2 regions of the Methylomonas sp. AM2-LC genome follow, and region 1 is predicted to be linked to the other one. Evidence: riboswitches for the same ligand, from Rfam matches in the RefSeq annotation. Region 1 holds a riboswitch; the other holds the start of a gene.
The links. A riboswitch is a leader RNA that binds a small molecule or an ion and turns the genes downstream of it on or off. The one in region 1 is predicted to bind cobalamin.

Region 1 (4,603 bases):
GGTTGGTGTTCTGGTTACGCCACTGCCATCTATGAATGACGCTGTAAAAAAGTTTTCCTTAAAGCCTGCTGGTTGTGCGGCAACCGAGGCAAAATGGTAAGTGCCATCTGCTAAGGCGTTGTCGACCGTAAAACTGCCTGCAAACGATACATTTCCGGTAAATCTTGGATCTGCGTTATCGGTGTCAGTATAGGTAACATAAGCGTTTGCCTGATTGGCAGCGAAAATGGCAAGGGTAAAAAATACTGTTTTGAGGGTATTGTTCATGGTCTTAGTTTAATTGAATGATATTTGACGCCGTTTTAGCTTAAAGTAGCCACCCATTCAGCTAAAAAACCTAAATCACTAGGGGTGGTTTAGAGTTGTTTATACTGTTTGGGGTGATTAAAACGTTTAAAATCACTTAGAACCCGCAATTACCATACCAAAATTATAGGATATTATTAATACCTATATAAATCAAAACATTGATAATTTATACTATTTCCAGAACAGGCATTTTCTTTATTTTGTCTAGCATAAGCCTGCAAACTTGGTAGACAAATAGGCGTGAGTATACGTTTTTTGCAGTCCAGATAAGTTTTAACGGTTATGTAGTTTACATAGCGTTTGCTGATGTGTAGGGTGCGATATTGGGAGTGATACAGTCGATTTCGTTTACTCTATCTTGCGCACGGGCTTTTCTTGTTAAATAGAGTATGTAGGCTTTTTGCATGCTTACTGCTTCGATTGTTGGGTTGCAAAAAAGCAACCCAACCTACGCGCTATCAAAAAGACCAACACTTCTTTGCGTTTCTATGCATAGGGGTGTTAGTTGTTATTAAAAGTTGTAATGGACGGTAACGAAGAAGTTGCGGCCAAAGTTGGCGTAGCCTTGTCTGTTAACCGTATCAAAATTGGTTTGGTATTGTTTATCCAGCAAATTGTTTAGCTTGGCGCTGACAGACCAGGATTTATCGAACTGGTAGCCGCTGCGTAAATCAATGGTCAGATAGCCGCCTAGCCTGTCGTTGTTGGCGGTGTCTGCAAATCTGCCCGCCTGGGCGATGAGCTTTGCGCCGTAATCCCAGTTTCCATAGGCACTGGATAGGTCGTAGGAAAAGGTTTCCTGCGTGCGGTTGGCTAACAATAAATGTGATTTAGCATTTTTGGGGGACAGTAAAGTGCCGTTTAATTTGTGTTGCCATCCCATTAATTTCCAGCCCAATTCTGCTTCAAGACCTTCTATGACGGCTTTATCAATATTGGAGGGTAACCATACCCCGCTACTGTTGGGAGCCCAGTTGATCAGATTATCAACATTGGTGTGATAGGCTCTTAACTCCCAGTTGAGTACATCGATACTGCCAGCAGCGCCTACCTCTACCGTACGGGAGTTTTCGGGTTTTAAGTTGGGGTTATTTTGGCCGGGATAATACAAATCGTTAAAGGTGGGTGCTTTAAAGGCGTTACCAAAACTGGCAAAGGTGTTGATGGCTTTATGCCAATTTGAGCGCCAGCCAATATTACCGGTAACAACATCACCAAATGACTGATTATTATCCCAGCGGATGGAGCTATTGAGAAAATGGTTTTCAAATACTTTATTATGCAATTCGCCAAACAGGCCATAATCGTAGCGGGAGTTTTTGGTAAATACCGAATCACTTTGTAATTGATCCAGACGGTAATCCACGCCCAAGGTTGCGTTATGGTTTTTATTGAAACTTAATTGATTTAACCAACTGACATTCCATCTTGAGGTATTGAACATACTTGAAAATTGGGTATTGCTAAAATTGGTTTGATCATCCTGCGTCTGGCCGAATTTTAAACTGGTGCGCCATTGCTCATAAATATCCCACGAACCATTGATACCCACCACTTGCGAGACGAATTCGCGTTTATTGGGGCCGCCAGAATAGCCGACATCAAATAAATTGGTGCCTTCTGCACGCATGAAAAACGATTCTATGTCACCTTTATTAAAGTGTTGCCCCAGTCGGGCATTGACGGCGGTATTGCGATAACCGTAGCCGTTGGGATTGGCACCAAAAGGTGGCGTGACATAGGCCTTAAAACCATCGCTTTGCAGATTTGAGGCACCGACAGAATAGGTGGTATTGTCAATTTTACCGCTGACGGTACCCGATTCGTTATGTGTGTTGTAAGAACCGCCGCCGGCGTTTATGGAGACGTGGTGAGTGTCGTCGGTTTTTCCTTTGCGAGTAAAAATTTGGATAACACCGCCTATCGCTTCCGAGCCGTACAGACTGGATTGCGGGCCTCTGATAATTTCTACGCGCTCAATCTGATCTATGGGCAGTAACTCAAATGCGGTGGTGCCTAATGACACCGAACCCGCGCGAATGCCGTCGATCAACACTAACATTTGATTGGAGTTTGTGCCACGCATAAAAATACTGGTGGGCTGACCGTAACCACCACTTTGCACTACATCCAGGCCAGTGGAACCTTTCAGTAGTTCTGGCAAGGTTCTTACCTGTAGAGTGTCAATATCTTCACGGGTAAAAACGGTCATGGCCGTGGCTAATTCGTTCTTTTTGGTATCACTGCGTGTTGCTGTTACCAATACATCAGACAGGGGTGCCTCTTGCTGGGTTTCTTCAGCGTGACTTGTAACGGGCATGACTAGCCCGGCCAACATTATAGAAGGGAAAATAAGTTTGTTCATTGTTTCCTCTGTGCCCGCCGCACATATGGGTAAATTAATGACGACGGAGGAAAATGAAACGAGAATGACAAAATACAACTATTGAATTTCGCTATTCCATCCACAGCCCTCCGCTGTCTCGAATATGCGATGTGGCCAGTCTCCGGGCTTATAAGCGGATTATCCTAGACTGCAGCCTTCCCATGCGATTTGCACAGTGGCATTGTTGCAGCCCTTAACTTATTGACCGTTGCGGGGGGCAGCGTTGGCTTTGTTACATAAGCAATTATGCAGCGCACCAACTTCCTGTTTCAGCTAAGCTTTGAATAAAAGCTTAGTCACCATAAAGCCAGTTAATGTTAACAAAATAAAAGCTGAGTAACAAGTTTAGCTATTTGCAAGCAACCTACATGGAATCTAGTTTTAGGCAGTTTTGCCTGGGTATTTATCCGTTTAAGCGCGGTTTATGGCTGCGTTTTCTAACATTTTCAACAGGGTTTGCAGCGCTGCAAGCATTTGATTTAAAATAGACTAAAAGCTTGTTTGTGCAAAACCATGCGCTGATACCCTCTTGCATCGACAAACGCTGGACGTATAGTTTAGCTAGGCTATTGTCCGGGCTTTATGGTGTTGCCGCCCGTTAACTCTTATGATGACTCTCTATACATTACACGCGAAAATCGGGCCAAATAAATGGATACGGCTGAGTGAATTATCTAAATCGTTGTCTGAATTGGATAAAGAATACACGCTACGTGAGGATGCAGATAAAGCCAAAGGTTATGCCAAGAATTATCTGAAAGCACACGAACCTGCCAACAAGGTGCCTTTACGCATTCAGAGCCGGATAATTGATTAACGGGTTTTCGGTAGCTGCCGGATAAAAAACTTTTGCCGCGATTAATGCTGGGGTTGATTTTGAGGTTTATGCGGGTGGGTTTAAGCTTTATGATGCGGTTCAAGCCTCACCACATCCTACGCAAGGCCATAAGGTTAAAGGCAAGATGTATAGCTTATCTACCAAGGCATTGGATGTGGTGAGCGGCAGCGAACCGCATCAGTTTACAGTCAATACAGCTACCCTCTTTATCATCATTCAATTATAGTCTTTGCCGTGATTTTGCGGGTGACATATATGATTAAGGCTATGATGCGGTTGGTGCCTCAACACATTTTGGCAGGTGCCTTGCGAGTCTGGATTTGAAGGTTTTTTTAACAGCGGCCTTAAAAAATCTTTTGCCTCGATTAATAACTTATCGCAAACAACACTTACACGTGTATTATTTAGTATAAAGGGCAAGTTTTACAGCCTGTGCAGACGCTGGGTGGTGTATCAGTCGTGACTGATGCGCTACGCTTCGTACCGTCCATTGATTTAAACAAACTATACACTTAAAGTAATTGCCATTCTGGCCTGTCCCTTATTAATGATTAAACAAAAAAATCAAATAAACGCGGTCTTTTCCCTATTAAAATATATTAGTTTGCTGTTTATCTGTGCAGTAGGCTATGCCGTTGAAATGACACCTGGCGCGGAAGCGGGGCAAATGGTGTTACATGCTGATGGCAATGGGCATTTTCGCGGTACCTTGTTGATTAACAAGGTTTCTATGCCGTATGTGATTGACACCGGCGCTACTATAACTACCATCCCGATGAACCTGGCGGCGCAAGCGGGTTTATCGTTAGGTCATCAGATCGAAATTGCCACCGCTGGCGGACGATCCTTTGCCAAAACCACCACGCTGAAAAGCATGCAAATCGGCGCTTATGAAATTAAGAATATTGATGCGCATGTCAGCCAGTATTTAAAGGAAGTGCTGGTGGGTATGAATACCCTAAAGCATTTTAAAATTACGCAAACAGCCGATACCTTGACGCTCAGCCTTAATCAGAGCAATGAATCCGGCGTTTCCATACCGAGCGATTTGACGACGCCTGAGAGCATAG
Region 2 (4,603 bases), 2.4 Mb from region 1:
TACTTTTCCAGGTTGGGCTTGTTCAATGAGCCAGTCGGTAATTTGTTCCAGCCTCATCTCTTTTGAATCTTTAATCAGGCAATGGGCAGGTGCCCATTGTGTTGCTGCAGATTGAACAAGTGAGCCAGCAAACAAAATTGCATCTGCACGAGCAATCAAATCTCTGCCCTTGACCGTGATTAAATCGACATCACCAGGCCCTGCACCCACAAACCAAACCCTTGCAGGAAGTTGATTAATCATAGAAAAAATCCTGCGGCCAGCTGCGCATTGAATGGGAAATAGAGGTGCAGGTAAGTGGCTTGTAAACGCCCCAGTTGGAAAAAATCTTCGCTACAATTACGGTTGCGCTGTGGAACCGATACAGCAAATGGTTGTATGGCTATTTCCAATAGAGAATGGTGGAAGCTATGCCCACGAATTTCACCTTTATCCAGCTGTAAGCTATGCATACCAAGATTAACGAGTTTGGATTGCATTCTAGCGCTGCCGGGCAATAAGCCCACCATAGAGGCTTTATTTCCATCACAATCGGTTAAGCTTTCCAGTAAATAAAGAAAGCCGCCGCATTCGGCGTAAATCGGTTTGCCTGCCTGATGATGCAGACGCAAAGCGTCTTGCATTGCCTTATTTTCGGCTAAAGTCTGCAAATACAATTCTGGGTAGCCACCTGGTAAGTAAATACTGTCAGCGGTGGGTAATGCTTGATCAAGCAATGGTGAAAAAAATTGCAGTTCGGCCCCCATTGCCTCTAAGCAATCGAGGTTAGCTTGATAGATGAATGAAAACGCAGCATCATGGGCAACAGCAATTTTTTTGCCTATCAGTAGCTGTGGCAAGCGTTTTGATTCAATGTACTCAAAAGCAACGGATTCGGGTAATTTGCAGGGTGCTGCACTGGTCAATAATTCGGCTGCGTGATTCAACCGTTCATCCAAGTCACTAATTTCAGAAGCCTGAAGTAATCCCAAATGCCGCGAGGGTAATGCCACCGCTGCGTCTTTCATCATTGCTGCAAGCAATGGCATGGATTTCGGCAGAGATTCCTCTAACAATTTTGCATGTCCTATACTACCCACTTTATTGGCAATTACACCCGCAAATGCTAGTTGAGAACGGTAGTTTGCCAAGCCAAACGCAATAGCAGAAAATGTTTGCGCCATGCCTTGGGCATCAATAACGGCGGCTATTGGTATCCCCATTATTTGAGCTAAATCGGCACTGCTGCTCTCGCCATCGAATAGCCCCATTACCCCTTCAATCAATATGACATCTGCTTCAGCCGCTGCACGAAACAATAACTCTTGGCAATGCTTTACACCCATCATCCATAAATCTAACTGATACACAGGCTGCGCTGAGGCATACGCTAAAATCTGCGGATCGATAAAGTCGGGGCCAGTCTTGAATACGCGTACCTTGAGGTTTTGCAGCCTATGATAATAGGCCATGGCAGCCGTAACAGTTGTTTTGCCTTGTCCTGATGCAGGTGCGCTGATCAGTATTGCTGGGCAGTGCCGAGTCTGAGAGGAAACCATCATGATTTAAAGTTTACTTTTGGCAAATACCAGCCTGAAAACACACCTAAAGCCAACCAAAACAAACCATTAGTGATCACAGACATCCAGACAAAACGTTGTTGTAAAGCCTCGGGTGCCGATGATTGCATGATATCTGGGTGTGGCGCTCCAACCAGATGTGGAGCAGCCATCAAGGTAACACTAGCCAGTTGTAGCCAAAGATTTTTACCGAAAAAAAGACCATACAATCCAATAGAAGTGGCAATTGAGGTAAATAGCCACCAAGCTTGCCTACTCTGCAATTCTGCGCTGTCCGTTCCTGGCAGTTCGGGTGGCAAACCTAGTGCTGGAGCTCCGAAAAACACCAGATAACCGGCTATTGTCCACAGTACTGCTTGTGAGTATCTATAGTCATTTTTCCAATACATGGCACTACTGATCAATAATGCAAAACCAAAACCAGTCAGGCAGTTAAAAAGAATGGTGAAGCCAATTCGTTGTGCTCCGTCTTCGGGTTGCCAGTCATGAGCGTGATCAGTTATTGGCGTTTCAAAGCGTTCTGCTGCCAGAATTAAGGGTTGGATCTGATAATGCTGCAACAGGCTTAAGAAAAGGCCAGCTAACAGACCGATGAGTAGCGATGCAGCTACCAGCTTGCGGAAATCAGCCACAATTAATGGCAAGGAAAAGCGGCGCTATGTCTACTATCGTGAGCTGCGTTATGCAAATAGTTATTGGCGTCTTGCATAAAGCCAACACCTAAAATAAGGGTTAAACCCAAAAGGATGGCGCTTAAACCGGGCAAAAATTTAGAGGAAGAAATTACAGCGGATGCAGAAAGTGTTTTCATGGTCGTTTCCCGAGTCTGGTTAATTAATAACAGCGCAGAACGACCAGCCTAAAGCTAACGTTTGACAGATCACCCTCCGCGATACTGCTGTTATAGCTAGAGGCCTGTCTCCGGACTTGTGACAAAATCACTTACCGTTGCGGGGGCAGCGTCGGCTTTGAACCGACTTCCAGTTTCACCCGCACTACGCGGGAACCTTCTAACTTGGATTGGATTATATATCTGGTTAGTAGATAAGGTCAATTAAACCGAATAAGGCTATTTTAAGTAATGAAATGCCAAATATTCTTGATTCCAACGTTAGCCAATTCATTACGCATATTTAAATAGCGTTTTATTAGATAGCTATCATTAGGGTCAAGCAAGAAACCGGCAATGTTTCCACTATGAGCAATTTGAAGGCCACAAGCCCCAGTTTCATTAAGAATATTCAATAATGCTTCAAAATTGGGTTTCGGTAAAAACTGTTGGTTGATGTGAGCGCTTTTTGTCGCCACTTCGCCAAGCAGTTGAACGGATTGATCGTTAATAGCAATTTTTAGCTGCTCAAGCAAATGCCGAAAAGTGATCATTTCTTGATGATTATAGTCAGGTAAAGGATGATTTAGAGTGGATACGCCTTTTCCAGAGTCTGAAGTATTAAAACCGACAACGAAAGTCGGTGGTAATTTTTTTAATAGATGCTCCATTATCACCCCCTCTCGTTGACAAAATACCACTGGTTCATCTTCAAACATGATTGGATCACAGGCGAATTCCGATTCTATTGCAATAGAACAAATTTCATAGGGTGTTAAAGTTTGATTACAGGCGTCGGCTACCGATCTTATTGTAGCAACCACATCACTGGTAGATGAGCCAAAACCCTGTTCTGGGAGTGCTTTTGCATGAATAGTTAGATAGCCGCCATAACCATAGATACCTAAATAATTTAATGTAAGCCTAGCAGCCTTATGTGACTTTGTTTTCCAATTAGGATTAACAAATAGACCGCAATTTTTAATTGGAACAAAATTGACATGGGAATGGACCTTTCTCCAAGGTAATGTAACAAGGAAGCGTCTGTTTCCTTTTAGCTTATCTTTGACGGCACCTTGAATGAGCTCTCCATGATGCCCAAAAGCCATTCCTGTACCATTGATGAAACTAGAGCGGGTTTCTGATTTTATTGAGTTGTAATCCCTAATAATACGTCGGCGATGATCATTATTATCTATAAATAATAGGTTTTCCATGAATGGGGGCTATCAGTGATTGGCTTTTGTTGAATGCCAATGATAAATGTTATTTTAATAGAGTGGTAATAAAACTCCATTTAGTCTTCTTAATCCACGCCTATTTTAATATTTCTCAGCAGGCACTTTGAGTTTGATCTTGTGTGGACATGAAATTTATCAATGATAAATTTAAAGAGACATGGGAGTGAATTTATTCTTGACTTTATAAATGATAATAATTATCATTTGCATGCGGTGATTGCTTTGATGTATCTGCAGCTTCAGCGCTATTGGCAAAAAGTCAGCAGATTGCTCTTGGAACAGCAAAGTAATCAATGACAGCAACTGCAATATTATTGATATCAATTTAACATATGACACATACGTTCAATAAACACACTGTTCAAGGCATAACTAGCCCAGAACATTGCGATCAAAACGCTAGCCGCTACAGAATTAGTAGCCAGCAATTGTTCGCGACACAAACCGAAGTCATTATTGAACACAATGGCGAAAACTATCGCCTGCGCATTACCAGTAACGGAAAACTGATTTTAACCAAATAAAACATTTTTTACAGTACTCAGCCAGCCCCCCATCGGTAGCCAGCCAATTGTTTTAAACCAGCAAAGCGCGAGGCACTATGATTCCACAACTCTGTTTACTGCAATTTTTAGCAGTGGCTAATGCGCCAAATCGGCAATCGTCAGCTTTTAGCCATGCTCGCTTCAGTTTCCGGCTAAAAAACGCTTTAAACTACTTAGGCTTGATCATGGCTGCTGTTCTGCATTTGGTTTTGCTTGGATTGATGGATGATGCTAAACCCAAGCAAATAGACATGCCATCAACAGCTATTATGGTTAACTGGGTCAGTGCGCCGAACATTGCATCATCATCGCCTGCGATTCAAGCACAACCAACGTCAATAAAACCCAACGTTGAACCGATTAAAAACAAATCTAAAGCTACGCTGCCAGTCAGTAAGCCTAAGTCGATTATCGCGACTAACAATGAGC

Region 2: it holds a riboswitch for cobalamin, as region 1 does, so the genes downstream of both, ABH008_RS22000 (CbtB domain-containing protein) here and ABH008_RS10365 (TonB-dependent receptor) in region 1, are expected to answer to the same signal.

What each region holds. Positions count from the first base shown of each region.
Region 1 is NZ_CP157005.1:2,279,961-2,284,563, reverse strand. It holds gene ABH008_RS10370 (hypothetical protein) at 1-267, opposite strand, end outside; gene ABH008_RS10365 (TonB-dependent receptor) at 821-2,674, opposite strand; cobalamin riboswitch at 2,790-3,014, opposite strand; gene ABH008_RS10360 (hypothetical protein) at 3,303-3,512, shown strand; gene ABH008_RS10355 (TIGR02281 family clan AA aspartic protease) at 4,081-4,603, shown strand, end outside.
Region 2 is NZ_CP157005.1:4,893,927-4,898,529, reverse strand. It holds gene cobM (precorrin-4 C(11)-methyltransferase) at 1-243, opposite strand, end outside; gene ABH008_RS22010 (cobyrinate a,c-diamide synthase) at 240-1,541, opposite strand; gene ABH008_RS22005 (CbtA family protein) at 1,538-2,191, opposite strand; gene ABH008_RS22000 (CbtB domain-containing protein) at 2,194-2,370, opposite strand; cobalamin riboswitch at 2,454-2,585, opposite strand; gene ABH008_RS21995 (hypothetical protein) at 2,634-3,605, opposite strand; gene ABH008_RS21990 (hemin uptake protein HemP) at 3,998-4,153, shown strand; gene ABH008_RS21985 (energy transducer TonB) at 4,231-4,603, shown strand, end outside.